DNA from 2 places in the Photorhabdus heterorhabditis genome. Region 1 is predicted to be linked to the other one. Evidence: predicted binding sites of a transcription regulator. Region 1 holds the regulator's gene; the other holds the start of a gene.
What was found. The regulator PhoB, encoded in region 1, activates phosphate uptake and scavenging genes when phosphate is short. The targets are predictions, from matches to a motif close to CTGTCATAAAACTGNCNNAT.
Positions count from the first base shown of each region.

Region 2: phoA (alkaline phosphatase) is a predicted target of PhoB. The motif match lies at 2,402-2,421, and genes of this name have one in related genera.

Region 1 covers NZ_LJCS01000060.1:11,593-17,768, forward strand. Annotated here, with positions in the region: gene brnQ (branched-chain amino acid transport system II carrier protein) at 1-1,280, opposite strand, end outside; gene phoR (phosphate regulon sensor histidine kinase PhoR) at 1,630-2,967, opposite strand; gene phoB (phosphate regulon transcriptional regulator PhoB) at 2,991-3,680, opposite strand; gene sbcD (exonuclease subunit SbcD) at 4,066-5,343, shown strand; gene AM629_RS17005 (AAA family ATPase) at 5,379-6,176, shown strand, end outside.
Region 2 covers NZ_LJCS01000101.1:1,170-7,345, forward strand. Annotated here, with positions in the region: gene attM (AttM family quorum-quenching N-acyl homoserine lactonase) at 1-529, opposite strand, end outside; gene phoA (alkaline phosphatase) at 888-2,330, opposite strand; gene AM629_RS19910 (4-hydroxyphenylacetate 3-hydroxylase family protein) at 2,872-4,317, opposite strand; gene AM629_RS19915 (DUF3156 family protein) at 4,684-5,304, opposite strand; gene AM629_RS19920 (APC family permease) at 5,279-6,176, opposite strand, start outside.

The sequences.
Region 1 (6,176 bases):
TAGATACCAAACATAATCAGAATCAACAGGGATGGTGCTAACCAAGCTAACCCTTGATCAGCCAACGGTAAACGCGTTGCCCAATCTGGTAATAAATGCACCAGCATTTCAGATGACTTGATGGCATCTAAAATACCAAACAACAGGCTAATTAGCATAACTGGGGCGAGAATACGGGTGAAATTATTCCACCAGCCGAAAGTGAAGCTCAGCACAATCAGAACGATACACGGTGGATAAATAGCAGTCAGTACTGGTATAGAAACCTTAATCAAATAACTCAAACCAAGGTTAGAAGCCAGCATGGAGAACACTCCAAGGATCAGCACCAGTGAACGATAAGACAGAGGCAAATAACGGCTAAAAAACTCAGCACACGCACAAGTTAACCCAACTGCCGTCACCATACAGGCGACAAAAATCAGTACCGCCAAGAAAATACTGCCCACACTACCAAAAGTATGCTGAACATAGGCATGCAAAATTACAGCGCCGTTCTCTGCATGAGGAACTAATGCACCAATACCCGAACCCAGTTTAAACAGAGACAGATAAACCAGCACCAGACCAATCCCAGCAATCAATCCTGCCCACATCGCATAACGAGTCAATAATGAAGATGAAGCAACACCTCTTGAACGCGCAGCATTAACAATGACAATACCAAATACCATAGCCCCCAAGGTATCCATCGTCAGATAGCCATTAACAAAACCGCTAGAGAATGGGATTTGCTGATAAACATCAATTGCAGGAATTGAACTACCCGCCGGCCAAAGTAAAGCGGCAACACCAAGTATACCTAGCGCTAGCATTTTGATGGGTGCTAACACATGCCCAACCGTATCAAGTAAACGGCCAGGATAAAGCGAGACAGCAATCACCAAAGTAAAATAAATCAGACTGTAAATAAAGAGCGGTAATTCACCTGAACCCGTAAGAGGAGCAATTCCCACTTCAAAAGAGACTGTTGCAGTACGTGGAGTTGCAAATAAAGGACCAACAGCCAGATAACACACCGTAGCAAGCAACAGACCAGCAACCTTACCAATTGGTGAACTCAGCGCTTCAATACCTCCACCTACTTTTGCCAACGCAATGATTGTAATTACGGGTAGACCAACCGCAGTGGTTAGAAAGCCTAATGCCGCCAGCCAAACATATTCACCCGATTGCAATCCCACCATAGGCGGAAAAATAATATTTCCGGCTCCCACAAACAGGGCAAAAGTCATAAACCCTAATGCCCAAATATCCTTAGATGATAAACGATGTGTCATAATGATTATTAATGTTTTTTTACCATTTTAATGGTTTGAATAGTATAAATACCACCAATAATTAGGCACATATTGGCAATATTGAACCCCAATTTAACGATTTATTATCAAAATAATATTCACTGGTATCTGTTAAATACAGAATTATAGTAACTATTATAGACAGAATCGCCAGCAACTGCCCACAAGTAAAACTTTTATAGTGCTAGAAGGCAATAGATAAACCAGAATGCAGAACTATATACCACACTCTTTTTTAAATTCAGTGATTGCTGTTAGCTATCATTGAATACACACTATATGATTTGTGTTTTTTTTGACCTGATAAGCTAATGATTAATTGCGGAGATTAATTATTACTTTTAATCAAACTATCCTTATCTCTTTTACCGGTTATTTTAGTCGGTACAATCAGTCCTATCGGTAAAGTAAAACTGAAGGTTGTTCCTCGTCCTATTTCACTGAGGACTTCAAGATGAGAATGGTGATGATGTAAGGCATGTTTAACAATAGCAAGACCGAGACCACTTCCCCCCGTTTGCCTGGAACGGGCCTTATCTACCCGATAGAAACGTTCAGTTAAACGAGGTAAATGTTCAGCACTGATACCCTGCCCATTGTCTTTCACTGCAAACTCAGCGCCATGGGAATTCTTTTTCCAATTGATATCAATCTGAGTCCCTTCCGGGGTATGGTTAATAGCATTATAAACCAGATTCGACATCGCACTGCGTAGCTGCTCTTCATTACCAAAAACTTTCAATTCTTCACTAATATCGAAATTAATTTTATAACATCCATTACCAAGCGCCGTCGCTTCCTGACGCAATACCTTAAGCATCAAAGGCACATCAACTATTTCATTCATATCAATCTGAGGAGCGACTTCGATTTTAGACAACTGCAATAATTGCTTCACCAAACTGTCCAGCCTCCGGGCTTGCTCCTGCATGGTATTCAACATTTTCTTATTCAGCGAACCACTTACATCCTGATCCTGCATCACTTCCAAATACCCCTGCAATACAGTTAGAGGAGTACGCATTTCATGGCTGACATTTGCAAAAAAATCACGGCGGGCATTTTCTAATGTTCGTTTCTGTGTCACATCTCTGGCAAGCATTAATAATTGCCCTTTAGAGTAAGGCATAACTCGGAATTCAACAGTGAAGCCATTATTTAATTCGATCGATAACGGTCGTGAAAAATCCCGGGAAAGAATATATCGGTTAAAATCAGGATAGCGAAGTAAATTAAAAATATGCTGCCCATTGTCTTCGGGCCAGCGGAACCCGAGTAAATGTTGTGCTAAGCGGTTACACCAGAAAATGTTACCCTCAGTTGTCATCATAACAATGGCATCTGGCAATGACTCAGCCCCACTGCGAAAACGTTTGATCAAAAGAACCAGTTCACGGCGTCGCTTCCGATTTCGTTGTTGCATCTGGTAAATACCATAGAAAATAGGCTCCCATCCCCCTCTTCCCGAAGGTGGCAACATACTGCGATCCAACCATAACCAATCCGAAAGTTTCAGTAAGTTATAGCCATGCCATATCAGCACCAAAAATACCGAAACAAACAAACACCAAGCTAAGTGCCCAATAAACATCGATAAAATTAAGGCAGGTAAACAGAAAAGAAACAGTTCTGAAAGCAGTTTCTTCCAAGATAAACGTTCTAACACATTAGATTCTCCGGTGCGCGGACTTAGTAACGGGTAGAAAAACGATAACCAGTACCACGAACAGTCTGGACCATTTTATCATGACCACCGATTTCTAATACTTTACGTAAACGACGAATATGCACATCGACAGTTCGATCTTCGACATAAACATTTGCTCCCCAAACATAATTGAGCAACTGTTCACGGCTGTAGACCCGTTCAGGATGAGTCATAAAAAAGTACAGTAATTTAAATTCAGTCGGCCCCATATCCAGCACTTGATCCTGGCTAGTCACCCGATGAGAAATTGCATCCAAAATCAGGCCATCCATTTCAATGATATCTTCCATCATCATGGGTGAAATACGCCGTAATACCGCTTTAACTCTGGCAACCAACTCTTTAGGGGAGAAAGGCTTAGTTATATAGTCGTCTGCCCCGACATCCAGACCACGAACCCGATCTTCCTCTTCACCCCGGGCCGTCAACATCATCACGGGAATATCTCGAACATGATTATCTCGTTTCATTTGCTTTATTATCTGCAAACCAGAACCACCCGGGATCATCCAATCCAGCAATACCAAATCAGGATAGGGTTCAGATAAACATGCCAGCGCTGAATCGTAATCCTCCGCTTCTATCGGCTGATACCCATTTTTTTCCAATACAAAACAAACCATCTCACGGATTGGAGTTTCATCTTCAACTACCAGAATACGTCTTGTCATGGTCAATCCTGTTAATCTATTGAGATATACCCGTTATCTTTCAAGTTGCCTCTTTGTTGGCTGCACTCACTCACCCCGGTCACATAGTTATCTATGCTCCCGGGGATTCACTCCCTTGCCGTCGCGAAGCATCTTGAAATCCATTGGGTATAAGCGCTACTTAATTTTAAAAAGTATTATGCGTCAGTTTTATGACAAATTTATGAAATCCTGCCTCCGTTATCCCTCACCTGCAATCTGTTTCGCAATAATTAATTTAACAATTGTCATTTTCATAATGAAATGAGAAGCGACTCGGAGATATATTCACGAAATCAGATTTAAGAATGATATCCAGATTACAATCGTTATAATCATCTTTCACCTTAACGAATTGCGGGGAATTATGCGCATTATTCACACCTCTGACTGGCATCTTGGCCAATATTTTTTTACAAAAAGCCGAGCTGCTGAACATAAACATTTTCTGCATTGGCTGGTTGAACAGATTAAAAATTACCAGGTCGATGCATTGATTGTTGCCGGAGATGTGTTTGATACCGGCTCACCTCCCAGCTACGCCCGTGAATTGTACAATCGCTTTGTTGTTGAACTGCAACCTACTGGCTGTCAGTTAATTATCCTTGGAGGCAATCATGACTCAGTAGCAACGCTGAATGAATCAAAGGAACTACTTTCCTGCCTGAATACCACCGTTATTGCAAATGCTGAAGAAGATCCACAAAAACAGATAAAAATACTCAACACTCAGGACGGCAATGCCGGTGCAATCCTCTGTGCAATCCCTTTTCTACGACCAAGGGATATTATGACCAGTCAAGCGGGCCAGTCAGGCGAACAAAAACAGCTGGCATTACAGGAAGCTATTGCAGAGCACTATCATCAACTGTACCGACAAGCCTGTGAATTACGTGATCAACTAAATATCCCTTTACCTATCATTGCTACCGGGCATCTGACCACTATTGGCGCCTCTGTCACCGATTCAGTCCGGGATATTTATATTGGTACACTTGATGCCTTCCCAGCGCACGCTTTCCCGCCGGCAGACTATATTGCACTTGGGCATATTCACCGGCCACAAATCGTCGCTAAATCTGCACATATTCGTTATAGCGGTTCCCCCATTCCACTCAGTTTTGATGAAGTGGGACAGGAGAAAAGTCTCTGTTTAGTGGAATTTACTCAAGGCAAGCTAGAATCCATTAAACTTTTACCCGTTCCTCAATATCAGCCTATGCAACTTATTAGAGGCAACCTGCAACAAATTGAGCAACAGTTACAGACTCTTAATGATTATAAAGGTGAGCAACCTGTTTGGTTGGATATCGAAGTTGCAACACAAGATTACCTCCATGATATCCAGAAAAGAATTCAATCAATGGTTGCAGAACTTCCGGTAGAAGTCATTCTGCTACGACGTGCCAAAACACAACGACAAAATATGTTGACGAAAGAAAACAGAGAAACCCTAACAGAACTCAGCGTTAACGAAGTTTTTGCCCGGAGGCTTGAGCAAACAGAACTTAACGACGAAGAACATAAAAAACGTCTGACCACTCTTTTCGAACAAACACTGAATGACATCTATAACCCAATAGATTGCAAGATGGATCGCGACGGCAAGGGAGCGCAGCCAACAAAGCAGCAGCTTGAAAGATAAAGGGTATATCAGAATAAAAACAAGGAGGAACAGACATGAAGATCCTGAGTCTACGGCTAAAAAACATTAATTCATTACAAGGTGAATGGAAAATTGATTTCACAGCAGAGCCGTTTGCCAGTAATGGTCTATTCGCAATAACCGGCCCTACCGGGGCAGGTAAAACCACCTTACTGGATGCTATCTGTCTTGCGCTTTATCACAAAACACCACGCCTGACGACGATTTCTACCTCACAAAATGAACTGATGACCCGCCACACAGCAGAATCATTGGCTGAGGTTGAATTTGAAGTGAAAGGCGTCGCCTATCGCGCTTTCTGGAGCCAACGGCGAGCGCGTAATCAACCCGACGGCAACCTGCAAACGCCCAAAGTCGAACTCGCATGCAAAGAGGACGGCAAAATCTTGGCTGATAAAGTTCAGGATAAGGAAGAGAAAGTCACTGAAATTACCGGATTGGATTATGGCCGTTTCACCAAATCCATGTTGTTATCCCAAGGCGACTTTGCCGCATTCCTCAATGCTAAAGCGAATGAACGGGCTGATTTATTGGAAGAATTAACCGGTACTGAAATTTACAGTATTTTATCTCAGCAAATTTACCAGCAATACAAAGAAGCACAATCAGAGCTGGGGATTTTGCAAGCCAAAGCATCTGCCATTGATTTACTAACAGAAGAACAATATCAACAATATCTGGAACAACAGCAACAACTCATACATTCTGAATCACAGCTGAATCAGCAGATAAAAACACTGCAACATTCGCAACAATGGCTGATTCGTGAAGAAGAACTCCAGCAATTTGCTACTGAAAATCATGCGGCTTTA
Region 2 (6,176 bases), on a different contig from region 1:
TAAATACCGTTTTTAAAATTCCATCCCCATAGACATCAAACAAATCATTGCGTTCCCCATCCAGAAACGCCCATTTCAGCTTCGGACGATCAAAATCCTTACGAATGTAGCCACCGACAGCAAACCAGTCCGGTGTGTAGGCATATTCATATTCACGTCGTTGTACAATATGCGTCGCATTAGGGAAGCGCCCTATTGCGCCAGTGTGATCGAGATGAAGATGGGATTGCACCACATAGCGGATATCTGCGGGATCAATCCCCAGTTTTTTCACTTGCGCTACACAGCCTTCATCTTCACGCATTATCGGCCAATAGGTTTTTGTGATAGTTCCCCAGTAGCCTTCGGGGTCGGTTGCAGTTTCAACCGCATTACCGCCATCAATCAGCGTATGACCCTTAGGATGAGTGAGTAGAAAAAATGGAACCGGAATTTCATAATCGGCACCATTCCCCTGATTCATCTTAATATTGTGAACCTTACATTTGAGAGATCCGGTTTGCAGCATATACAGGCGAATGTCTGACATAATGATGTTAACCTTTTTAATCGGATTTATACCCTTCATCCTTCAAGTTACCGCTTTGTTGGCTGCGTTCACTTGCCGGCGAGGTGCTCCACTTTCCTTCATGATTTGTGTCATTTTGCTGATAAACGCAAACGGATCAAACTAGCCAATTCTCTCTCCATACGCGGCGTTACAAGCCTAAATAACAGAACCATGTATGGAAGGATATACAATACCCAGACGAATACCGTGACCGTAATATTAAATTTAAATTTTGTATACAAGTCTGCCCGTTAATCAAAAAATCTGACTAACGGGCAGAATATTAAAAGTAATCTTACTTTCAATTCTTACCATTCAATGCATCATCTGGCAAAAATTACTTTAATTCCATCGCACTACGTATAGTGAAATGGAGATCTGTTTGGTCGGTCAAACCAACAACATTCGCTGCCTGAGGGCCATAAGCGGCAACACGGAGCTGAGTTCCCGTATGTTCCTGCTCTTTCCCCTCAGAATTACTGTAACTCACTGCCATTACAGAACCATCTTTGGTAATCAATGCTTGAGTTAGTCCTGGAGACTTCACATTCGCTTCAATAATCTGGCTAGAGTGAGCATGATCAGCCGTGACAATCACTAATGTATCACCGTGTTCACGCGCATATTTCAGGCCAACTTGAACCGCTTCATCCAATACAACCGTTTCACCAATCTGCCCACAAGGGTTAGCTTTGTGATCCTGCTTATCAATAGACGCACTTTCTACTTGCAAGAAGAAACCATTCTTATTTTCTTTCAACAGATCGATAGCTTTCGCTGTCATCTGTGCCAAAGTTGGCGCATCAGGATTCCGTTTGGAATTCACTTTACAGCTCACCGGAGGGTTATCAATATTACCGTGATAAACCGCTTTAGGCCCTTCCCAAGCAATATCCATATTGCCTTCATGGAACAGACCCAATAGCGGTTTTTTCTGATTTGCTTCGGTAATTGATGCCAGTGACTTAGCATCTCTTACCAGCTGGTAGCCCTGTTCTTGTACCTGCTCTTCCAGCGTTTTACCTTTTCCATCTCCAGCAACCGATTTCTGGGTGAAAATCTTAGCACCACCACCTAATGTTACATCAGCACGAGCCACTAACAGCTGTTCGGTGATAGAACCTCGTCCCCCATTTTCCAACGCATTCGTCGGACATTCTTCTGCCGTCTCTTTCGGACCAGAACAATAGCGGTTGGTCACATGCGCATATTGTGCAGCTGGTGTAGCATCCTGCACTCTGGCCGTTGTGACGTTGCCGGTCCCTTTACCATTCGCTTTTGCTAGCTCAAGCAAGGTTTGGTGATCTTTACCAAATACATCAATGCCCAATGCCCCATTATAGGTTTTTACGCCAGTAGCCCAAGCTGTAGCAGAAGCGGCAGAATCAGTCACATAGTTAGGTTTATGGGTCTTTTTATCGAGAGAATAGTGTGTATATTGTCCAGTAAATGGCAAAGCATCAATGCCTTTGAAAAATCCACCAGCACCTTCTGCATAGTTACGGGCAATAGTAATTTCAGAATCACCCATCCCATCACCAATAAACAAAATAACATTTCTAGCTTTATGGTTATTAATTGCCGCCTTCAATGCCTCAACCTGATTGTGAGTCATACGACGAGCACCACCAAATTCAGTAATATTGCCTTTTACTGCACGATCTTCCGCCATAATTTGATTAACCTTCTGAGTACTCTCTGCCAACACTGGCAGGCTGACTCCTGAAATTAAGGCTGAAATCATAACTGCGATCAAATTTTTTGTATGTTTTTTAGACATTTAGATTTCCTTGTTAAAAACAATCGGAGTAAAAACTATCGTTATCTACTAAAAGGAATACTAAATAAACTATGTGACAATTATGTGAAAAAAATATACCTAATTTACCACTTTGCTACTAATGACTGTGTTCCGTAATACAACGTCTCACACCATGAGATATATACCTGTTATCTTTCAAGTTGCCTCTTTGTTGGCTGAACTCACTCACCCCGGTCACAGAGTTCTCTATGCTCCTGGGGATACGTTCACTTGCCGCCGCGCTGCAAATTGAAATCTATTGGGTAAGTCCTCAAGAGAAATTAATTGCATACTAACTTTCATTAGTAATGATATAACCGCGCCCAAATATCCAAAATAAATTATTTTACAACCAATTATATATGGACATATGAAGAACTTAGCACATTAATATGAGCTTGGTGAGCTTACCCCTCTTTTAATGGATTAAACAACAAAGAAACGGAATATATTCTATCCCGTTTCTTCAAATTCGATAAAATTAAAGATGAGTAACTATACCCTATATTAAATACACAATTTATTTCACATCAATAGAATCTAAAATCCCTCTACTCATACTCTTAGCAAAATCCCAATCATATTGTTCATAAACACGAGACAAAGCAAGAAAATGCGTCCCTGAATAGAACATTTCATATTGAGTATGACGTGATGCAAACTCAGAGCCAATGGCATCCCAAACTAATTTCAGTAACTTCACGCGTTCAATGGGTTCAAGTAAGGTTGAATATTGCGTTTTTTCTATTAAGTCACGGATTTCTGGATTTTTTAAGTCAGCATAGTTGGATGGCAACATAATCACACCACCACCAGAAAGTGTTCTGATGTTTTCTATCACTTTTGGATAAATTGACTGCAAAACAACCTGGCAACCATATAGTTGTAATCGATTAGGAATATAGTACTCATTATGTCGATCAGGGTTGTGAAGCAAACCACGAAATAGCCCTTCCATGTTAGTGGCATAGCAAGCCAGCTCAGCTAGTGACTCTCGAACAGCAGGGAATTCATTGGTGCTTATAGCTTCGGTAAGCTGATGAGCCAAACCCGATAAGAAATGTAGCTTAACGGCATATCGGGCCATGCCCTGAACATCCATTAAAACATCAGCAGCAGTTGCCTGAAATTGTCTGCGACACATACCTGTATTTTTATAAATAAAAACTCTTTCCCACGGCACGAGGACATCGTCGAAATAAACTACAGAATCATTTTCATCAAATTGATGCGATAAAGGGGAATCAAATTTATTGCTTCCTATTTCATAGGACTTTCTAGAAAGAATTTTTATCCCTTTAGTATTCAAAGGTAACGCAAAAGATAGAGCATATTGATCATCCACAAATTCTTTAAGTGGATTGAACACACCAACAAAAACCTCTTCTGCAAGGACAGCGGCTGTCCCTAACATTTTTGCCCCTCGAACAATGATTCCTTGCGGTTTTTCCTCCAGTACACGAAGAGTATGAAATACGTTTTTTACATGCTCACTGGGCGTTTTGGATCGATCACCTTGTGGATTGACTAATGTAAAAGTCAAATAAGTATCTTTATCACGGGCATATAAATAGTAGTTTTTTAACGCCTCGGCTCTGTCCCTAGAATATTCCTCAAATATTTCCAGGTGAGTGATCATTCCAGTCATAGCAGAAGCAACATGATCCGGACTTCTGCCTAACCAACCACAACTCTGCATTGCCCAAGCATACGCAGCCTCACCTCTGGCAATCAATTTTTCTCGAGTATCAGGAAGCTCCCAACTTAAACCGACGTTCTTGCCTCCAGGGATTTCAAACGTCATCCGATCGGCATGTTCTGCCTGATAATCATAAAGTGAAGCTACGGTCCTGATTGCATTTCGAAAAGCAGGGTGATCCACATGATTTGTGATCTTTTCTCCATTTAAAAAAACAGTTCTTCCATCACGCAGGCTTTCAATATATTCCTCACCTGTTCTAGACATTAATGACTTCCTCCGAAACGGGATTGATTTTAGGTAAATCGATCTTCAAAGGTCTAAAAATAAAATAGGAGCTTCCAACTACGAACAACCAACCTACAACGAGAATTGCTCCCACGGAGAGCTAACATGTTTCCAATACATCTGTTTATCACTAAAATATTATAACAGCCTTTTAACGATATAACTTCGTAGTCATTCTAATAAACAAATAATTTTCACATGGTAACTTCATGATATTATAATTACTTTTAAACTTTCCTGACGATATTATTTTCCATATATTAAATATATATTGAACAACAATGACTTGATAACCACCGATTCCTGAATAAATATCGGTGGTTTCTATTTTAAAATAAACAAGAATTATGCATATCTTACTGTTTTTTCATCTAATTTCCCTATTAACTGGCTAAACATCAGCAAGGTACTGAGTAATAGATAACGCTGCCTAGTTGTCAAACGCAAATAACGACGACTAGCGGGTAACCGACTAACAACCTCAGAAGCAGCAAAATGCTCCACCTCGAACTGCCATTGCCCCTGATAAATATTCAATGTGAGATGCCGAAAATCCAGCTCTGCTAACGTTTCACCAATCAATGGATACTGATTGAGTAAATCAATAATCTGCTGTCCAAACTCTGCACCATGACAACAGTAATAATTCACTGTCTTTCGCCGAAGTATTCCTTTTACTTTGGCTTTAATAACTATTTTTTCCTTGAATGAAGTGATTCCCTGCAAACGAAAACAACAACTGACAATATAAGCCAGAAACAGTGCTTTCGGCTTTTCATAAACTTCAACCAGAGGTCCATCAGGTAACGTAATTTGCAAACTTTCTGTTGATAAACGCTCACAACAGTAAGGTGACAAATTCTGTTGCAGCCAGTTTAGAGTCATACCGACCTGATAGCCAGAAGGGTGGCGGGGTTTACTGAATCGCCGCCAAATAGCATCAATGAAGGGAACGAAGTGACTCACGTTGCACCTCCGACAATTCACCCTGAGTAAAAGTATGCGAAAGTACCTGCTCAACGGGCACTGGTTTAAACGGATTCACCCGTTGTACACAGAGCGTCCAAAACAGAGCATAACTGGCTGTCAGGCCCAACATAATGGCGAAGGGAATATACACGTCACTGGGATTCATTCCCGGAGGTGTGATATGAATAATCGCCAAGATAATACCCACACTAGAGATAATCTGAGGCAATGGGAAAAAGGGTGATTTATAGGCACGATGTAAATCAGGTCTGCGGATACGCAGTAATATCACGGAACATGTCACCAACAAATAAGCCACACACCAAGCACATACTGCTGCCAGAACCAAAGGCATAATCCGATTCAAATCGCCCTGAATAATAAAGGCATGTAAACAGGGGATCATTACCGCAACCAAAATCCCAAATATTGGCGTTTTAAAACGTGGATGCAGATAAGCAAAAATACGCGGCAATGCACCATCCAATGCCATACCGTAAAGAATGCGTGGCACAGCCGCCATCAGGGTATTAATCGTTGCAGCCCCTGCCAGTAATAACCCGATACCAATCCAATACTTACCAAAATCGCCCATTACCTGACCCGCAAACGCAGGGATTGCCATTGGCGTTTCCAGCAAACGAACATTATTTTCTACATCAACCAGTACATTCTCTACCTGATGACTGATCGATGCCCCGTATAACCCCATACAGAGAGCCACGCCACACAAGCCTGTCATCATTGCTCGCGGGAGCACTTTGGCAGAATTTTTAATTTCTGGCGCCATAGGCGTGACCAGCTCACAGCCAACAAACATAAACATCGCCATACCCACCAAGCTCAGTACCGCTAGTGGATCGCTCAGA